DNA from 2 places in the Bacillus thuringiensis genome. Region 2 is predicted to be linked to the other one. Evidence: riboswitches for the same ligand, from Rfam matches in the RefSeq annotation. Region 2 holds a riboswitch; the other holds the start of a gene.

Region 1 (10,660 bases), 1.0 Mb from region 2:
GCACGTATGAGTAAACTGGATTGATTATGAAGAATGTTATGCCAACCTTTTTTCGGAATGAACTGTGGTATAACGACCGTAACGCGGTAATTCGATTCACTTGCCTTATACTGCACTGTATCAATGAATTTCGTTAGCGGCTGAATAATACTTCTATAATGAGAATGTAATGTAACAAGCCTTACTTCAGGTTGCCACACCTTCCATTTCTCTTCAAATTTCTTTTCCTCTTCTCTGTCAAAAGCAACATATACAGCGATAACTTGATCTGCAGAAAGAGATTTCGCATAGTTCAATGAATTTTCTACTACATGCGTCATACCTGCTACAGGAACGACAATTACATTCCCCTCAATTGGAATAAGAGGTTCACAAGTTTTTAAACTTAATTGATCACCCACTGCATCATAATGCTTCTTAATTCGATGAAACAAGAAGATAATAGCAGGTAAGAAAATAAGAATCGACCAAACTTGTGCAAATTTAGTTAAAAAGAACATGCTCATTACGATAAAACTAATAACTGCACCAATTAAATTAACCGTTAATTTTAAAGCCCATCCTTCAGGTTTTTCACGAAGCCACTTTAATACCATCCCTGTTTGAGAAAGTGTAAATGGAATAAATACACCTACTGCATATAACGGAATTAAATGTTCTGTTTGTCCTTGGAAAGCTACAATTAAAATAATTGAAGCAACTCCAAGTATTATAATACCGTTTGAGTAACCTAGACGGTCTCCTCTAATCGTAAACATTCTCGGTATGAATTTATCTTTTGCGAGGTTAACCGCTAATAAAGGAAATGCAGAATAGCCTGTATTAGCTGCGAGAATTAATATTAAAGCTGTTGTACCTTGTATGAAATAGTACATGAAATTACGTCCAAATGTTTGTTCAGCAATTTGAGAAACAACTGTTACTTCTTTACTCGGCGTCACTCCGTAATAATAAGCTAAAAATACAATTCCTGAAAATAACACAGCAAGTAATGCACCCATTGCAAGCAATGTTTTTGCAGCATTGTTTGGCGCAGGATCTTTAAAGTTCGGAATTGCATTTGAAATTGCTTCAACACCTGTTAAAGCAGAACTACCTGATGCAAATGCTCTTAACAGTAAAAACAAACTAATGCCCGCAACCGGCGTTCCGATCGGCGTGTGTAAAGCCTGCGAAACGTGACCAGTCAAAATATTATATATGCCTACACCAATTAATATAAATAGTGCTAAAACAAATAAATAAACAGGATATGCTAAAACGGAAGCTGATTCCGTTACTCCTCTTAAATTTAAGATGGTAATAAATATAACAAATATAATCGCAATGATTACATTATGTGCATGTAAACTAGGAAAAGCAGATGTTAGCGCATCTGTACCTGCAGATACACTTACCGCAACAGTTAAAATATAGTCGACTAATAAAGATCCTCCAGCAATTAAGCCTGGATTCATCCCTAAATTTTCTTTTGATACAACATACGCTCCCCCGCCATGCGGATAAGCAAAAATAATTTGACGATAAGATAAAATAAGGGCTGTCAATAATACTAATACCCCAACAGCGATCGGAATGGAATACCAATAAGCGATCGCTCCCACACCTGCTAAAGCAATTAAAATTTGTTCTGGACCGTAAGCAACTGATGACAATGCGTCAGAAGATAAAATAGCTAAAGCTTTCGTTTTATTAAGCTTTTGTTCTCCAAGCTCTGTTGATTTTAACGGTCTTCCAATTAAAAATCTTTTAATAGATGAAACCAATGCTGTCCACTCTCCAATAATTTTGTACGAACTTTTCTGCTTGTTACAGCAAGTAAACGATTTCTTCAGAAAACAAAAAATGTCTACAAGCCATAGCGAAATAGACTTGTAGACATTATTTTTTTTGTCGCACAAGCTCCACCTTCCTTCTCAATATAACGCTTACGAGGTTAGCTGTCGGATTCGGGCCTATGAGTAGCCCTACCTTTTTCAAGGATTCACCCCATCGGATTATGTACTAATCCGTAAAAACGGGTCCCCCGTACCATGCGGTTTCAGCGATTTAGAAAATTGAAACTGTGGATTATAATACTCCTTTATTTTCAAAAAGTAAACAAAAATTTTTAATAAGAAAAAAATTAAAATGATTGCGCATAATCCGCTGAGAAATATACATAATGAATATTAAAAATCCGCAAAGGAGACCCATATGTCTAAAGAAAAGAAGCCTATTTTTTCCGATTCATATTTAGATGCAGTAGCAAATGAAATTAATCAGTTATATGGTAAACGTGAACAGGAAATAAATTTGACAGATAGAACGAAAAGAAATAAATAATTTGTCATACAAAAAAATAAAAAAGATAGCAATACACTTATATATTGCTATCTTTTTTATTTTTTCATACATCTAATTCTATTACAGATTTGTTAAAGGTCATCTCTTCATACACCTTTAAATTTTGATATATAGTTCCTAATAATGGTGCCGCTATAGAAAATTGCTCTGCTACATCCAGTAAATATCCTTGCAAGTGCTTCCCTTCAATAAACGAACCCTTTTCCATATCACGCTGCATCGATGACTTCATATCATATGAAATTTTATCAATCGTTTTCATATGTTCCTGGGCAATATTAGCCTTTACTGGAGCTCCTAATACTCTCATGATTTGTACAGATTCCTCAAACACATTACGGATAAAATCACGGCCGCCTTCACTTTCACGGATTGGTCCAATTGGTGCACGCATTAACGTTGTCACACCTGACATTACAGTAATAAATAAATATTTATGCCACATATCTTGCGTAATATTTTCACTTAAAACAAAACTAGATTTCGTACCTGAAAATGCTTTAGAAATATGCTTTACTCTCTCTGAATTTTGAGACTTAATTTCTCCAAACACAAGTCTGTTGGCAGCGCTAGTTTGTACAATTTCTCCTTGATCGTTTAACGTCGTCTCGATAAAGCATAAACCGCCAATTACTTTTTCTTCGCCGAATTCTTTTTGTAGTAGTGATAAATGAGCGATACCATTTAACAATGGAATGATTACAGTATTATCGCCAACAAACGGCTTCAAATCTTGAATAGCCTCGTTTAAGTGATACGCTTTTGTTGAAAATAAAATAACATCAAATTGAAAAGTTCTCTCTTCTTTCGTTATTAATTTCGGTTGGAAGGAAAAATCCCCGTTAACACTTCGGATTACAAGTCCTCTTTCCTCTAATTGTTTTTTCCGTTTACTACGAACAAGAAACGTGACATCTTCTCCCTTCTCGACTAACCTGCCACCAAAAAATCCTCCGACTCCACCAGCGCCTAATACTAAAATCCGCATACAGCATCCCCCTTTTTAAAATACAATTTTATAACTTTTAGTATACATAACATTATACATGTTCCCTGCTAAATAAGCTGAATTTTCACTCTTAAACAAGTATAAAACAGTGGTTATTTTCAAATAAATTTGGGCATGTTGTTTCTATAGCATATATGGAAAGGAAACAATGTAGATGGAGGCAATACAAGCAATTGAGGAAAAAGGTGTAGCAACAGCTATATTTCAATTTATATTCCCGTTTTCGTTTAAAGCTGGATATGAACAAGATATGTTCCCTTTCTTACAAAAAAACGATTTTCGTCCTTTTCGGCTCGATCATCTCGATGATGAAAATACATATTATGGGGAGTTTAAAGTTTCACATCAAAATATGGAAGCATACTATCTTTCATTTACAAATAAAATTCTCTTTCCTCACTCAGAGCATCAAAAGGGCTTGCAACGTTATTCAAAGGATCTTAACTTAACTGGACATTTAACAACAAACCTTATTTCAATTCCATTCAAGATACACTCTATTGATGTAACACTTTGTCCTTATGAACTTGGCTTCTTAACAATTCGAACAAAAGTAAACACTGCTCCAAATATGACTTTATCTGAAGCAATCGAATTCGCTGCTCGCTTCCGTGTACTTGAAACTAAAACTGATACAAATGAGTCTATTTGTATTGAATGTAACGGAAAAAAGTATTCCCAAGTTGAAAAATTCATTTTTGGTTATTTATTTCATGGCGTAACTGATTTCTTTGAAAAGAAGAGATTAAGAAGTTCATACTTTCAAACCTTCCCTTTCTTTGAAGACCAAAGAATGTACGTTCAAACTTTATTGTCACTAAAAGAAGGTATGGAACTTAATGAAGTGGATGTTTATCGTACTTCCAGTCTTTCCGGATTAACAAGTGATGGTAAACCATATGTAAGCGCAAATAACCTTCCTTACATTCATGAATATTTAAAAAAACATGCTTATCAGAGATGGGCTCCAAATCGTTATTTCATAATGGAAGAACATATTTTTACATGTGTAACAAATGAAGGAGAACGCGAAATCTCTAAACTTGCTAGTCAAATGTACGGGGAATTTTATTACGCTTTATTATTAAACCTATTCCATAAAATTGTTTTATTAAAAATGGCAAACGCCTATGCTGAGCTAAATATTGAACAAGATACTAATGAAATAGAGAAATTAATTTATTCGATCAATTCGTTCACTGCTAATTATTTTTCTTTAGAATTAGTATCCCAATCACAAAGTGAAGATATTTTCTTCCGCTTAAGAAAACTTTTTAATATTGAGGTTTTATACTCGAACGCGAAACAAAATCTTGATAGTTTGTTTAAATATCAAGAAAATGTCGCCTCTAAAAAAGATAGCCTTTTATTATTAATTTTAACGCTCTACTCTGTAGTGGGCCAAATGTTAGGGTTTACTATGATCGACCTTTTAAGAAACACCGATTCAAACAAAATATCTTCACCTCTTGAATTTTTCGCTCTATTAATTGCGATTAGCGGCATTGTCATTTCACTTATTTTAGGAGCCCAAAGTTTATATCAATGGGGTCTACAGCATAAACAAAGAAAAGCTTGGGTAAAACAAACGGTACTGTCTGCTGTAAAAGAAAAAGAGGATAAAAATTAAAGAAGGTTATTTTCAAATACATGGTATGCTGCAGTAAATGAAATTTTTATCAGCGATTTTCCGATTATATCAGCGCAACTCAAAATATATCAGCGATTTTTTTAAATATATCGACTTACCGACAAAAAACGACAAATGACAGGACTGTATAATAAAAAAAGGGTGCTCCAAAATAAAACTTGGAGTACCCTTTTTATTATACGAATTCAGCTTACTTCCCTGCTTCGATTTTCTCTAATGCAGCAGCTACTTGTTCTTCAGTTAATTCATGTTGTATTACATAGCGGTTACGTGGGCTTACACGACATTCATGAGAGCATGCACGTAAATGTTTCGCTTCGTTTTCTTCCGAACATAAAATTTTCTTATTACATTCTGGATTTGAACAGTTTACATAGCGCTCACAAGGTTCACCTGTAAAGTGATCTTTACCAACGATAACATGTTCTTTTTGGTTTACTGGCACAGCGATACGCTCATCAAACACGTAACATTGTCCATCCCAAAGCTCACCTTGTACTTCTGGATCTTTTCCGTACGTTACAATTCCGCCGTGAAGCTGACTTACATCTTCATAACCTTCACGAACTAACCAACCTGAGAATTTCTCACAACGAATTCCACCTGTACAGTACGTTAAAATCTTTTTACCTTCAAGTGTTTCTTTGTTTTCTCTAATCCAATCTGGTAATTCACGGAATGATTCAATATCAGGTTTAATCGCACCTTTGAAGTGTCCTAAATCAAACTCATAATCATTTCGTGCATCAATGATAACTGTATCTTCTTGTTTCATTGCCTCATAAAAATCTTTTGGCTCTAAATACTTCCCAGTTATTTCGTGTGGGTTAATGTCATCTTCTAGACGAAGTGTAACTAACTCTGGACGAGGACGTACGTGCATTTTCTTGAATGCATGCCCTTCTTCTTCATCTATTTTAAATACGATACCATCAAAACGTGGATCATTATTCATTGCTTCCATGTATTTCTCTGTTTGCTCTACAGTTCCAGAACAAGTTCCGTTAATACCTTCTTTTGCTACAAGAATTCTTCCTTTTAATTCAAGTGAATTACAAAATTCTAAATGCTCTGCAGCAAATTCTTCTGGGTTTTCAATTGTTGTGTACATGTAATATAGTAATACTCTGTATGGTTTTGTAGTTGCCAATGTATTTCTACCACCTATCTAATTTTTAAAATCATGTATAAGTTAACGTTCATATCAAAACATATATAATAAGAAAATGAATCCCATTTTCTTTTCTTTATACTATTTTCTATCAGTTAACAAAAATAAAAAACAAGATTACACATCATAACACTATGGTTATGTTGTAATCCCAATATATTATATATCATACAATTGCAATTCCATCAATTAATATGCTGTATTATCGGCTTTATGTTCACATAAATTTCAAAAACAGCCCTTTAATTCACTATGTTTCCCCATGTCATCACACCATAAACTCCCAATTCATTTTACATTATCACACCATCCATTGCATAAAGGCATATAATTTGCATTAAGGAAACTTTCGTGTTCAAATGAAATTATCACATAACATATTTAAATGTATTGAAATAATGAGTAAGAATAAATACAATAATTTCATCAAGTTAACATTTTAAAGGGGAAAACTACTATGAATAAAGATATAACAAAAGATGAACATCTCCCTTCTGAAAGTACAACTGTACAATCAGCCCACTTAGCTTTAAGTGGAGAAACAAAAGGTTGGAAAAGACTGTTACCATTTTTAGGACCCGCTTTTATCGCGTCCGTTGCTTATATTGATCCTGGCAACTTTGCTACAAATATCGCAGCTGGTTCACAATATGGATATTTACTATTATGGGTTATACTCGCTTCTAACTTAATGGCTGTATTAATCCAAACTTTATCAGCTAAATTAGGAATTGCTACAGGAAACAATTTACCCGAAATAGCTCGTGAAAACTTTCCAAAGCCTGTGTCTATCGGCTTATGGATACAAGGTGAACTAGTTATTATGGCTACAGATTTAGCGGAATTTATTGGAGCTGCATTGGGGCTTTACTTACTATTTGGAATCCCGATGCTACCTGCCGCTTTAATTACAGCAGCCGGATCATTTATTATCCTTGAATTTCAACGTAGAGGATTTCGTCCACTAGAAGCTATTATTACAGGAATGATTTTCATTGTAGTAATCGCTTTTGGGATTCAAGTTTTTTATGCAAAACCAGAATTAAGTCCCCTTCTTTCAGGACTATTTATTCCAAAATTCCAAGGTGTAGACAGTATATTACTTGCAGCAGGGATTTTAGGTGCAACAGTTATGCCGCATGCAATATACTTGCATTCTGCATTAACACAACGCCGCGTGGTTGGAACAACTGATGAACAAAAGAAAAAGATTTTCCGTTTCGAATTTATTGATATCATTATCGCAATGGTTATCGCTGGAGCAATTAATGCGAGTATGTTAATTGTTGCTGCTGCACTATTCTTTAAAAATGGTATGCACGTTGAAGATTTAGATGTGGCATACACTCAGTTTAGTAACTTAGTCGGTCCTGTATCAGCTGCGTTATTTGGAATTGGGCTCTTATCAGCAGGACTATCTAGCTCTTCTGTCGGTACAATGTCAGGTGATATTATTATGCAAGGTTTCATTCGAATGCATATTCCGTTATACTTACGCCGATTTATTACAATGATTCCACCACTAGTAATTATCGCTTTAGGTGTAAATCCAACTTACGCTCTAGTCATGAGCCAAGTCGTCTTATCATTCGGTATTGCTTTTGCATTAGTACCACTTATTATGTTTACAAGCAATAAAAAAATTATGGGTGCGCTCGTTAATCACCGCATAACAACCTTTATCGCTTGGATCATTGCTGCACTTGTTATCATTTTAAATATTTTCTTATTGTATCAAACATTTGTAGGGTAATGAAAAAAGAAGGCTGTCCCAAGATTATTTGGAGACAGCCTTCTCTTTTGAATTATAAATTTTCATCATCTATTCACATGTCACACCGTGCTTTCAACAAATTTTTCAAACTCTTCTTCCTCCTCAATAAATGGAAAATGATTACTGTATTCAAATGTCGACATTATTGCATTTGGCATAAGTTCGGCTACTTCTACTGCAAATTCATGAGGACACTGTGCATCATAAATTCCAGCGTAAATACGGGCTTGTATATTTACATTCTCTAATTGTAAACGCACATCAAATGTAGGTAACTCCTTATAAGAAAAATAATCAAGACGTTTTGAAACTGTTTTACCGCTGTTCGGTCTAGTAATCATTTCATCATAAGCTGATTCATTATATAAAGACATCATTGTCCATTCTTTGTTTACGGCACGCCTCTCATCAATTGTAGAAGCCGTGTCCCTAAGTACTGCAAATATTTCTCTTAAACGAGCATTTTGATTATTATCTCTACAATAAATACTATTTTTGTGATTTATATACTCAGCTGATGCACATAATCCGCCAGCTATAATTTTCACAAGCTTCTCCGGACACATTATCGCATACTGTAAAGCAAGCATTCCACCAGTCGAATGACCTGCATACGTCCAATCTTCAATATTTAATGCTTTACGTATCGCCTCTAAATCACGTACTGCATCTACCATTCCTAGATTATATTTAGTGGTGTCATGTGTAGAGTTTCCGCACCCTCTTAAGTTTATAAGATACACTGTGTAATGATTCGTAAATGCCGAAGCAAATAAGTTACCCTTGCCATTAAACTCACTGTATAAATGCGTTACACACAGTGGTTTTCCTTCACCCTTTTGAAAATACTCAAATCTCCCTCTATCAGTTTCAACATAATACTTCTCCCACATTAGCGCTTCCCCCCTAATTCCCTTTTATATATTCTCCTTTTTCCGGCATCATGAAACCATTTTCAGTTCGAAAGTAAAGTGGCAATCCTTCCGCAAAAAACATACTTACCTTGGACGGATCTTGCCTTTGATGATGAATATGTAAATGCGGCTCACTTGAACTTCCTGAGTTACCGACTTGAGCAAGAAACTCTCCTTCATTTACACGTTGTCCTTCTCTCACATTAATTGATCCTTTCTTTAAATGGGCAAGAATTAAAAATGTGCCTGTTTCATCTAGTCGTAAATAAATATGATTCCCAGCCATTGACTGAAAATTATCCGATCCCGGAACTAAATCTTGTTCATTATTATTAATTGATACAACCGTCCCAGAAGCTGGTGCCATTACTTTCGCTCCATATATTCCGTAATCCTCTAACTTACTACTTTTCACTTCAGCAGGTGGAATGAGAATATCATATGCCCACCTTTCATTTGGTTTTATAACGTGATAGTTCGTTTCTAACCGATCACCACCCCAACCTATTAATGCTCGTTCATTCAAAGGAAAACGAACTACTGCTTTAGGACTCATAGATTGTATATCTGCTGAGTAAGCAATTCTACCTATATTAGCAAACCAACCGACAGGCCAAGCTCCAATGATAGAAAACAGAATGATTAAAAATAGCGTTCTATCTATCCGCTTTCTAAAAATGCCTTTCAAAAAAAATATTATTACTGATCCTATCAAGAGGAAAACTGAAATAAAACTAAAAGCCTGTATACTCCACCAAACAAAAACTGATGTAACATCATTAGCTACATAAACTAAGATCCAACTTATAATTAAAAAAGAAACTATAATTACTAATAAAAATTTCTTCCACATGTCGCATCCCTACTCTCATATCCTTTTCCTCAATGATACAAAGTAAAAATTACAGCATATGAAAGAAATACTTACGACTTTCTTACTTTTTTATACTGCGGTAATTTCACAGTAAAAACTGTTTCTTTATCGTTACTACGTACAGTGATATCCCCTTGATGGAGCTCGGCTATACTTTTTGAAATTGCAAGTCCTATTCCTTTCCCGCCCGTATGAGAACTACGTGATTTTTCACTACGATAAAACTTCTCAAAAATGTAAGGAAGGTCCTCTTTCGGAATGCATTGTCCAAAATTTTTAATTTCTACTTCAACATTCATTGTTTTATTGAAAATTTCAATTGCAATTTCCTTTCCATCTCTCCCGTACATAATACTATTGCCTATTATATTTTCAAATAGTCTCACTATAAGTGTCACATCAACTTCTACATGTAGCACTTCATCATTTTTAATATAAAAGTTCATATTGGCATCATCTAATTGTGGTACAAAGTCAATCATGATTTGTTCAATTAATGCTTTCATATCTACTTCATCTTTATGTAATTCAATCTCTCTATAATTTATTTGACAGTATTCTAATAAATCATCTACTTGATGTTTTAATTCATAACTTTTTCGCTTTAATATACTTACATACTGTTCACATTCTTCTCCATTCGAATGGAGTTTATTTCCTAACAGGTCCGCATAACCGATTAAAGATGTTACTGGCGTTCGTAAGTCATGAGAAATATTACTAATCATTTCATTTTTCATTTCCTGTGATTTTTTTTCATTCTCAATAGACTCTTTTAAGCTTTTCGCCATTCTATTAACATTTGCCGCTAGTTCACCAATCTCATCGCTTTTCGAAATAGGTATATGTATTTCAAAATTACCGTCACTTATTTCCTTCACGTTCTTGTTAATTTGAGACAACCTTTTCATCAGCGTTTTT
Region 2 (10,660 bases):
AAATTAAGTATTGAAGCAGGCCGTTTAGGATTTGAAGCAGGTCGTATTGCACGTAAGCGTTGTGCAACTGCAAGTAGTCCTTTAGAAGGAATGAGCGTAGTTGAATAATCGATATTCTCGCCAAGAACTATTTTCTCCAATTGGAGAAGAAGGACAGCAAAAGATAAGAGAAAAGCATGTGCTTATTATCGGTGCAGGTGCATTAGGTAGTGCAAATGCAGAGATGTTTGTAAGAGCAGGTGTTGGCAAGATAACAATTGTTGACCGTGATTATGTAGATTGGAGTAATTTACAAAGACAACAATTGTATGCAGAGAGCGACGTAAAGAATAATCTTCCAAAAGCTATAGCGGCTAAAAAACGTTTAGAAGAGATTAATAGCGATGTAACAATAGAAGCTCTCGTTCAAGATGTAACAGCTGAAGAGCTAGAAGAACTTGTTACAAACGTTGATGTAATGATTGATGCGACTGATAATTTCGAAACACGCTTTATTGTGAATGATATAGCACAAAAATATTCTATTCCATGGATTTACGGTGCATGTGTAGGTAGTTACGGTCTTTCTTACACAATCCTTCCTAGTAAAACACCATGTTTATCATGTTTATTACAGTCGATTCCGCTTGGCGGGGCAACATGTGATACAGCGGGTATTATATCACCTGCTGTATCTCTTGTCGTTTCTCATCAAGTAACAGAAGCTCTTAAACTGTTAGTAGAAGATTACGAATCACTTCGAGATGGGCTTGTATCGTTTGATATGTGGAAGAATGAGTATTCATGTATGAATGTACAAAAGCTTCGCCAGCATAATTGTCCTTCATGTGGAGAGAATGCATTGTATCCGTATTTAAATAAAGAGAACACATCAAAAACAGCAGTTTTATGCGGGCGAAATACAGTTCAAATTAGACCACCTCATAAAGAAGAAATGAATTTTGAACAATATAAAGAGTTGCTGGAAGGTCGCGTGAATGATTTAAATGTAAATCCATATTTATTATCATTTTCTGTTGAAGACAAGAGGTTAGTCGCCTTTAAAGATGGCCGTGTGCTCGTACATGGAACGAAAGATATAAGCGAAGCAAAAACGATTTATCATCGCTATTTTGGATAGAAAAGGATGAGTGGGATGAAAGTGAATAAAGCTTTAACAATTGCAGGATCTGATAGTGGCGGCGGTGCTGGAATTCAGGCGGATTTAAAAACATTCCAAGAGCTTGGTGTATACGGAATGACGGCTATTACGGCAATTACTGCTCAAAACACGCTTGGCGTTCAAGGGGTATATCCTGTTCCGTTAGAAGGTATTACAGAACAGCTGAATTCAATTGGTACGGATTTAACACCAGATGCAGTGAAACTAGGAATGTTATTTAGTAGTGAAATAATTCAAATTGTTGCAGAACAAATTAAAAAATTTGGCTGGAATAATATTGTGCTAGATCCCGTTATGATCGCAAAAGGCGGTGCATCATTATTACAGCAAGAAGCAGTTCATGCATTAAAAGAATATTTATTACCAGTAGCAACCGTTATAACACCGAATGTTCCAGAAGCAGAAGTGTTAACTGGGATGGAGATTCATAATGTTGAAGATAGTAAGGAAGCTGCAAAAGTATTGCACGAATTAGGTGCTAAATATGTGCTTATGAAGGGCGGACATGCAGAATATCAAGGTAATGAAGTAATTGATTTCCTCTTTGATGGAGAAGAATTTATTGAGTTTAGAAGCGAGCGAATTCCTTCAAAGCAAACGCACGGAAGTGGGTGTACATTTGCTTCAGCGGTTACAGCAGGACTTGCGAAAGGATACTCAATTGAAGATGCTGTTCAAGAAGCAAAACGATTTATTAGTATAGCAATTGAAGAGCCATTGAATATTGGTAGTGGTCATGGACCGACGAATCATTTTGCGTATAAAGTGAATAGAACGCGTGTATAGGTAAGTGAAAAGCCAGTTTTATAACTGGCTTTTTTTCTGTTTACTTTTTCAAAATACAGGAGTAATATATCAGCCAGAATATATTTTTTTGTAAACGCTGAGTCCAATTATATGGAGCGGAGGAACCAATTTGTGCAGTGTCACTAGGGGTGAATCTTTCAAATTTGAAAGTAGGGCTACTCTCAAAGCCCGAATCCGACAGCTAACTTCGTAAGCGTCTTGAGAGAGGACGGTGCCATGATGGATACATCACTTCATCGATCTGATTAGTATAGGGGAATATCAATCTATGTTTGATTTCTTTTATACTAAGGAGGATGAGGTACATGGAACTAACACTTATTTGTGTTGGAGAAGAAAGTAAGGTAAATAGTTTAAGAGATCTAGTTGCATTTCAGCATGAGTTAATTATTTTTACAGCAAATGAAGAGGTAGCGGCTGAAGTTAGGAATTGTGGGTTTGATTGGACTTATAGTTGTAGTAAGGAGCAGGATTTTACTAGTATTTGTGAGTGCATTAAGAAGGTGATTTTACTAGGGGATGAGCTTCCAATCGTTAGTTTCTTCACAGAACACATTCGTTTTTCTTTTCAAGCACCTATTACTGTTGTTACAAGGAATAAACGATATCCAGCGAGGCTCTATGAAACAATTGGAGCTAAGTTTGTCGTGTTTACAAATTGTGATAATATTTCTTTTTTATTTTTTGAATAGGGCGGGGGAAGAAATGATGAAGGTACTATTACTTGGAGATATAGCAAATCGTTGGGCAGTATCGGTAGAGCGAGTTCAAGAATTGGTTCAGATTGATCCCCTTTTTCCCGGGCCATATATTATATTACCATCAAAAGATGCTTTGTATTTAGAGATGGATATTACCGAGTATGAGCAGCTACATGCAGAATTGACACAAGTTTATATTCGTGGGAGAAATTTACGTGCATTTTTACGAGGAGAATAAAGGTTGAATAAAAAAGAGCGAATGCTGAGTGCAACAAGCTATGCACTTCATGTCATTCGCTCTTTTTATTTCATATTTAAAAGGTCATTTTTAAGAAAAGAGAAGAGAAATAAAGAAAATAGATGAAATAATAGTAATAATCTTCAATGTAAGCGTTTAAACGAATGTAAATATTATTATTTTAAGAAATTTAGCCCTTTACAAGTGAAATATAGAGGAGTATATTTACTCTCATAAATCATTCATAAAATTTCCAAAAAAACCTAAAATCGCTGAGTTCCAGAAATGGAGCGGGGGAACCAATTTTGTGCATCGTCACTTGGGGTGAATCTTTCAGTTTTGAAAGTAGGGCTACTCTTTAGGCCCGAATCCGACAGCTAACCTCGTAAGCGTTTAGAGAGGAGGTTTACTTTTTGTTGTTCATTTTTTGAACACTGAGTAGAGCTCAGTGTTCTTTTTTAATATTTTAATGGTAAATTTTTACAAAAAGAAGAGAGGGATAGTTATGTTAGATGTTGTAATGGTCGGGATTTTTATTTTATTAGTTGCATCGATGGCAAGTCTTGCAAGTTGGTCAGATAAAGTTGTGAAAGAAGGAAAGCAATCATGATGATTGTCTTATCGGTTATTGTCGCAGCAATTACAGTGTATTTAGTGTATGCATTATTAAATCCAGAGAAGTTTTAATTAGGGGGAATCATTCATTATGATTTGGGTTGCAGTCATTATTACAATGCTCTTGTTTATTTTAGTAGCAAAGCCAACGGGGATTTATTTAGAAAAAGCTTTTCAAGGTAGCAAAACGTTAGATAAAGTATTCGGGCCTTTTGAAAAACTTATTTTTAAAATTACGGGTGTAAAAGCATACAATCAAACGTGGAAACAGTACGCATTATCATTAGTTTTATTAAATGGATTTATGATCGTTGTCGTATACTTCATTTTCAGATTACAAGGTGTGCTGCCACTAAATCCAGCGCATATTGAAGGGATGGAGCCTACGCTCGCTTTTAATACAGCAATTAGTTTTATGGCTGATACAAACTTACAGCATTATAGCGGTGAAAATGGTTTATCTTATTTATCACAATTAATCGGAATTACATTTTTAATGTTTGCGGCACCAGCAACGACATTAGCGCTCGTTATGGCTTTTATAAGAGGACTTGCTGGAAAAGAACTTGGTAACTTTTTCGTTGATTTTACGAGAGCGTTAACGAGAGTGTTTCTTCCTATCGCATTTATTGCGGCACTAGTTTTTGTCGCACTTGGTGTACCACAAACGTTAGATGGGGCGGTTACAGCACAAACGATTGAAGGTGCAAAGCAAAGTATTTTACGTGGACCTGTTGCATCATTCGTTTCCATTAAGGAACTTGGAAATAACGGCGGTGGATTTTTCGGAGCAAACTCTACGCATCCTTTCGAAAATCCAGGACAAATGAGTAATATTTTGCAAATGATGCTTATGATGTTATTACCAACAGCACTTCCATTTACGTACGGACGAATGGTCGGAAATAAAAAACAAGGCCGCATCCTTTTCGTGTCACTTTTTATGGTGTTTTTACTAGGATTTATAACGATTACGACATCTGAACTAAACGGGAATCCGGCATTAAATGGAATGGGTATCGAACATGTACAAGGAAGTACAGAAGGGAAAGAAGTACGATTTGGAACAGTATTTTCTTCACTATACGCAACAGTAACGACAGCTGCTGAAACTGGTGCTGTTAATACAATGCATGATACGTTAACACCAATTGGCGGTCTAGTTCCACTTGTAAATATGATGTTAAATACAGTGTATGGCGGCGTTGGAGCAGGCTTTGTAAATATTATTATGTATGCAATTATCGCGGTGTTTATATCTGGGTTAATGGTTGGACGGACACCAGAGTTTTTAGGTGAAAAGATTGAAGGTAAGGAAATGAAATTAATCGCGGTCACGATTTTATTTCATCCATTGCTCATTTTAGGATTTTCGGCATTAGCTCTTTCAACAAATTTAGGGACGGATGCTATTTCTCATTCTGGTTTCCACGGTTTAACGCAAGTTGTATATGAGTATACATCGTCAGCTGCGAATAACGGATCTGGATTTGAAGGATTAGGAGATAATACACCGTTTTGGAATATTACGACTGGTTTAGTTATGTTTTTAGGACGCTACTTTAGTTTAATTACGATGCTAGCTGTGGCAGCTTCGCTGAAAGAAAAAACGGTAGTGCCAGAAACAGTCGGAACGTTCCGCACAGATAATAGTTTATTTGGTGGTATCTTCATCGGAACAATTGTAATTGTCGGTGCATTAACATTCTTCCCGATGTTAGTACTCGGACCAATTGCAGAATTTCTTACATTGAAGTAATGGAGGGTAAATGATGAGACCGGTAGTAGTAAAAGAAAAACAATTAAATAAGTCACAAATACATGCTGTAGAAGATGAAGTTAGACAAGCGAAAACGATGGATCGTGATATCGTAACACATGCGATGAAACAATCCGTTGCGAAATTGAATCCGAAAGTCATGATAAAGAATCCGATTATGTTCGTTGTGGAAATTGGGTTTATCATTACGTTCATTTTATCTTTTCTTCCAAGCAGTTCTAGTAGTATACCAGGATGGTTTAATATAACAGTTTCTCTCATTCTATTATTTACAGTTTTATTTGCGAATTTTGCAGAAGCATTAGCAGAGGGTCGTGGTAAAGCGCAAGCCGATTCTTTAAAGCAGTCGAAGAAAGATGTGTTTGCAAATGTTGTAAAAGAAAATGGAGACATTGTCCAAGTTTCAGCAACTGATCTTAGAAAAGGTGACGTTGTTATCGTAAAACAAGGAGAAATGATTCCGAATGATGGCGAAGTAATCAAAGGATTAGCATCTGTAGATGAATCTGCAATTACAGGGGAATCAGCTCCTGTTATAAAAGAAGCAGGCGGTGATTTTTGTTCCGTAACAGGTGGAACGATGGTCGTAAGTGATGAAATTACAATTGTCATTACGAGTAATCCTGGTGAATCATTTATCGACAAAATGATTTCTTTAGTAGAAGGAGCTGCTCGTCAAAAAACGCCAAATGAAATTGCTTTAAATACAGTATTAACGAGCTTAACTCTTATTTTCTTGATCGTCGTTGTGACGTTGCCGATTTTTACAAATTATTTAGGTTTTCAAATTGATACAGCTGTACTCGTAGCATTGTTAGTATGTTTAATTCCAACGACAATTGGTGGTTTGCTATCAGCGATTGGTATTGCTGGGATGGACCGGGTGACAAAATTTAACGTGCTAGCGATGTCAGGGAAAGCAGTAGAAGCTGCGGGCGATATTAATACAATTATTTTAGATAAAACAGGTACAATTACTTTTGGGAACCGGATGGCTCATACATTATTGCCTGTAGGAAATGAAACGATTGAGCAAGTTGGAAAGTGGGCCGCTATTAGTTCTGTTTTAGATGAAACGCCAGAAGGTCGATCTGTTATCGAGTATGTGCAGGGAAAATCTATATCATATAATAGAGAACTTGCAGAACAAGGGGAGTTTGTTCCGTTTAAAGCAGAAACGAGAATGAGTGGTGTTGATTTACAAGACGGAACGAAAGTGAGAAAAGGTGCTGTCGGTGCCGTTATTGAATGGGTTGGGTCACAAGGTGGAACAATTCCGAAAGATGTAAATCAAAAAGCAGACTTAATTTCAAAAGAGGGCGGAACACCACTTGTAGTTGCAGTAGATAATCGTATTTACGGTTTAATTTATTTAAAGGATACAGTAAAACCGGGTATGCGTGAGCGTTTTGAACAGTTGCGCCAAATGGGGATTAAAACGGTCATGTGTACAGGTGATAATCCGTTAACAGCAGCAACGATTGCAAAAGAAGCAGGGGTAGATGAATTCGTTGCCGAGTGTAAACCAGAAGATAAGATTGCTGTTATTAAAGCAGAGCAAGATAAAGGGAAACTTGTAGCGATGACAGGTGATGGCACAAATGATGCTCCGGCATTAGCACAGGCTGACGTTGGATTAGCGATGAATAGTGGTACGACAGCTGCGAAAGAAGCAGCAAATATGATTGATTTAGACTCGAATCCAACGAAAATTATTGAGGTTGTAGGAATTGGGAAGCAATTGTTAATGACACGTGGTGCGTTGACGACATTTAGTATTGCGAATGATATAGCGAAATATTTTGCAATTATTCCAGCAATGTTTACACTTGCGATTCCGCAAATGGAAGCACTAAACATAATGAAGTTAACATCACCACTGTCAGCGATTTTATCAGCATTAATATTTAACGCTGTTATTATTCCACTACTCATTCCGTTAGCGATGAAAGGTATCGCATATAAACCGATGAGTTCTAATGCATTGCTTAGCCGAAACTTACTTATTTATGGACTTGGCGGAGTGATTGTTCCATTCATTGGAATTAAGGTAATTGATATAATTGTCGGCTTGTTCATATAAGGAAGAGGGGAAAAAGATGGAGAAGAAACAAAGTATACTATCACCAATTATCCGTATTACTTTTACATTTCTAGTGTTGTGTGGACTTGTATACCCACTTATTGTTACTGGTATTGCACAAGCCGTGATGAAGGATAATGCGGATGGAAGTCTAATATATAATGATAAAAATGAAGTGATTGGTTCTAAATTAATCGGGCAAAACTTCACGGATCCACGTTATTTTCAAGGGCGTGTTTCTAGTATTGAATATAAGGCTGAAGCATCTGGTTCAAATAACTATGCACCATCTAATCCAGATTTAGCAAAACGAGTAGAGAAAAGTATTGTGGACTGGAAGGAAAAAAATCCAGCTGTTCCAGTTACAGAAGTACCGATAGATTTAGTGACAAATTCAGGTTCAGGGCTTGATCCTGATATTAGTCCAAAGGCGGCCTCTGTGCAGGTGGATCGTATCTCGAAATTAACGAATATTCCGAAAGAAAAACTTGATCAATTGATTAAAGATCAAACAGAAGGTACTGCACTTGGTTTATTTGGAGAAGATCGAGTGAACGTCTTAAAGCTAAATTTAGCATTACAGAAATTAATGAAATAGTAATAGTGCTACCTCAATCTAACGGATTGAGGTAGCGTTGTTTCGAATGAAAGGTAGTGTTTATTTTGTATGCAGATGATTATGAACCGAAGTTTCAAAGGCGAACGCCAGAGGAATATTTAGAATATATTCGGCAACAAAATCGGGGAAAGTTAAAGCTATATGTAGGAGCAGCTCCAGGCGTAGGAAAAAGTTATAAAATGCTCTTTGATGCAAGAGAAATGAAAAAAGATGGAATTGATATTGTAATTGGTTTAATTGAAACGCACGGGAGAAAAGAAACAGAAGAAGCAATTGCTGATTTAGAGAAAGTTCCTTTGAAAGAAATACAGTATAAAGGAAAGGTATTTTATGAACTCGATGTGGAAGGAATTATAAAACGTGCGCCGCAAGTTGTTGTAGTGGATGAACTTGCGCATAGTAATGTTCCTGGTTCTAAACATAAGAAACGTTATATGGATGTGCAGGAATTGTTAGAGGCTGGTATATCGGTATTATCAGCTTTTAATATTCAACATTTGGAAAGTGTTCATGATATTGTAGCTCAAATTACGAATGTAAAAGTAAGAGAACGAATTCCAGATTTTATTTTACAAAAAGCAAATGAAATTCAGCTCGTTGATGCAACGCCCGAGGTATTAAGGAAGAGACTAATAGACGGAAAGATATATAAAGAAGAAAAAATTCAGCAAAGTTTACAAAATTTCTTTACGCTTAATAATTTAGGAGCACTTAGGGAATTATCACTTCGTGAAGTGGCAGATGATATGGACGAGAAAATTAGCCAAACAGTAATAGAACCGATTGGCGTAAAAGAAAAAATTCTTGTTTGTGTACAATACAGTTCAACAGCGGAGAAATTAATACGACGGGGATGGCGCATGGCTGATCGGTTAAATGCTGAATTGTACGTATTAAACGTTGAGAGGGAAAATATAGATTCTCTTTCAGCAGGTAAAAAACAAACAATTGAAGAGTGGAAATCGTTAACGAATCAATTTGATGCGAGTTTTGTATTAGAAGAGGCGAAAGGAAGAAAGCCAGCAGATGTTATTATTGAAGCCGCAAAAAGATTACAGGTAACGCAAATTTTACTTGGACAATCGGCTAGAACAAGGTGGGAAGAAATACGAAAAGGCTCTATTGTAAATGAAATTATGAGACAAACAAAGTATATTGATATTCATATTGTTGCGGATCAAAGAGGGTAAAATAGAGCCGACCTTTTTGGGGGCTCTATTTTACTTTTTGTACAGCATGAAAACTTAGCATTTTCATTGCATATAAGATTACAAGTAAAAACATAATTGCACCTAGGAAGAAAATCCAAAAGTAATTTTGGTTAAATAAAAGAAATCCACCTAGAAGTGGCCCTGTGCTCATACCGAGATAGCGGATGAAGTTGTACATACCGATAGCTGTTGCACGTTCTTGCACGAATTCTTCTGTTAATAAAGTAGTGTGAGTTGGCATAGAAAGTCCCATACTAAAACCGTACAAAGATGTAACGATAATGATGAATGGGATATTGATGCTATATGTGAAAGAGAATAAAACGACACATATAATATTGAAGAAACTCGTAATAAATAAAGCTTGCTTTGTTGTGAGGCGTTTTGGAAAAAACTTGTAGCAAAAACTTCCTAGCATGATAGAAAGAGACATTGGTACAAACACAAGACCAATTTCACTTGCAGCTAGATGAAATGAATTTGTTAAAATGTTCGGTAAAAAAACGAGAAAGCAAAAGTAAATACAAAATTGAATGAAGCCAATAAGAGTAATAGAAAATCCAGTTTTATTTTTTAAGATAAGAGAGTAATTCTTTTGTGCTTTAGACTGCTTAATTACATTTGGCTTTGTTTCTGGAAGTAGTGAAATGTTTATAATTAATAAGATAATGCCAAGTGTAGATAAAAAGAGGAATACAGATAAGTGACCATTTATACTGCCAAGATAACCACCTATGAGTGGAGCCATTGCAGGTGCGAGGGCAAGTAACATTTGGTATAGGCTCATCGCTTCTCCGCGTTCTTTTCCTTCAAATAAATCGCCGATAATCGTTGCTGAAACTACAGGTATAGCCGCTATTCCTATAGCTTGAACAGCTCTAAAAAAGAGAAATAAATAAATGTTTGCCGAAAAAGCACATCCGATTGAACCAATTGTACTAATGACTAAACTAGGGATAAGGACAGATTTTCTCCCTTTTGTATCAATTAAAGGTCCATATACGAGCTGCATAATTGCAAGAACGAATGTGAAAAGTGAAACTGTTACATTTACAAGATAAAGAGAAGTGTGAAAAGAATTTTGAATCATCGGTAAGATAGGTGTGTAAATATTTTGAGCGAAGGAACCGAGTAAGGCACTAATACAGACAACATATAAAATGAAAGTTAGTTTAGATTTTTTCATCTTTTTAACCTCCTTGTATTTTAGTTTCCTTGGAAACTAAATTTATTTTAACATGATTTTCTCACTTGTAAAGATGAAAATTTTTTTTTAAAATGGTATATAGTTAAATTGTTTCTTTGGAAACTTAGGAGGCGAACGGATTGAAGCATACAACGAAGCAAATGGAAATACTGTCGGACATTCGTACACTTTTGCATAAAAAAGAAGAACATTTAAAACGACAAAACGAGAAGTTTCTTTATGAGACAGGTGTAAGTA

The links. A riboswitch is a leader RNA that binds a small molecule or an ion and turns the genes downstream of it on or off. The one in region 2 is predicted to bind cyclic di-AMP.
Region 1: linked by a shared signal. The riboswitch ahead of AC241_RS09535 (APC family permease) and the one ahead of AC241_RS03945 (SipW-dependent-type signal peptide-containing protein) in region 2 are both predicted to bind cyclic di-AMP.

What each region holds. Positions count from the first base shown of each region.
Region 1 covers NZ_CP012099.1:1,803,876-1,814,535, reverse strand. Annotated here, with positions in the region: gene AC241_RS09535 (APC family permease) at 1-1,766, opposite strand, end outside; cyclic di-AMP (ydaO/yuaA leader) riboswitch at 1,911-2,057, opposite strand; gene AC241_RS35675 (hypothetical protein) at 2,197-2,325, shown strand; gene panE (2-dehydropantoate 2-reductase) at 2,390-3,334, opposite strand; gene AC241_RS09520 (hypothetical protein) at 3,510-4,985, shown strand; gene trhO (oxygen-dependent tRNA uridine(34) hydroxylase TrhO) at 5,197-6,156, opposite strand; gene AC241_RS09510 (Nramp family divalent metal transporter) at 6,635-7,930, shown strand; gene AC241_RS09505 (alpha/beta fold hydrolase) at 8,011-8,844, opposite strand; gene AC241_RS09500 (M23 family metallopeptidase) at 8,858-9,718, opposite strand; gene AC241_RS09495 (sensor histidine kinase) at 9,790-10,660, opposite strand, start outside.
Region 2 covers NZ_CP012099.1:757,856-768,515, forward strand. Annotated here, with positions in the region: gene thiG (thiazole synthase) at 1-108, shown strand, start outside; gene thiF (thiazole biosynthesis adenylyltransferase ThiF) at 101-1,120, shown strand; gene thiD (bifunctional hydroxymethylpyrimidine kinase/phosphomethylpyrimidine kinase) at 1,136-1,948, shown strand; cyclic di-AMP (ydaO/yuaA leader) riboswitch at 2,034-2,181, shown strand; gene AC241_RS03935 (hypothetical protein) at 2,275-2,661, shown strand; gene AC241_RS03940 (hypothetical protein) at 2,675-2,908, shown strand; gene AC241_RS35655 (hypothetical protein) at 2,912-3,034, shown strand; cyclic di-AMP (ydaO/yuaA leader) riboswitch at 3,169-3,314, shown strand; gene AC241_RS03945 (SipW-dependent-type signal peptide-containing protein) at 3,414-3,518, shown strand; gene kdpF (K(+)-transporting ATPase subunit F) at 3,518-3,595, shown strand; gene kdpA (potassium-transporting ATPase subunit KdpA) at 3,615-5,282, shown strand; gene kdpB (potassium-transporting ATPase subunit KdpB) at 5,296-7,386, shown strand; gene kdpC (K(+)-transporting ATPase subunit C) at 7,403-7,984, shown strand; gene kdpDN (KdpD-like non-kinase potassium sensor) at 8,041-9,195, shown strand; gene AC241_RS03975 (MFS transporter) at 9,221-10,402, opposite strand; gene AC241_RS03980 (MarR family transcriptional regulator) at 10,543-10,660, shown strand, end outside.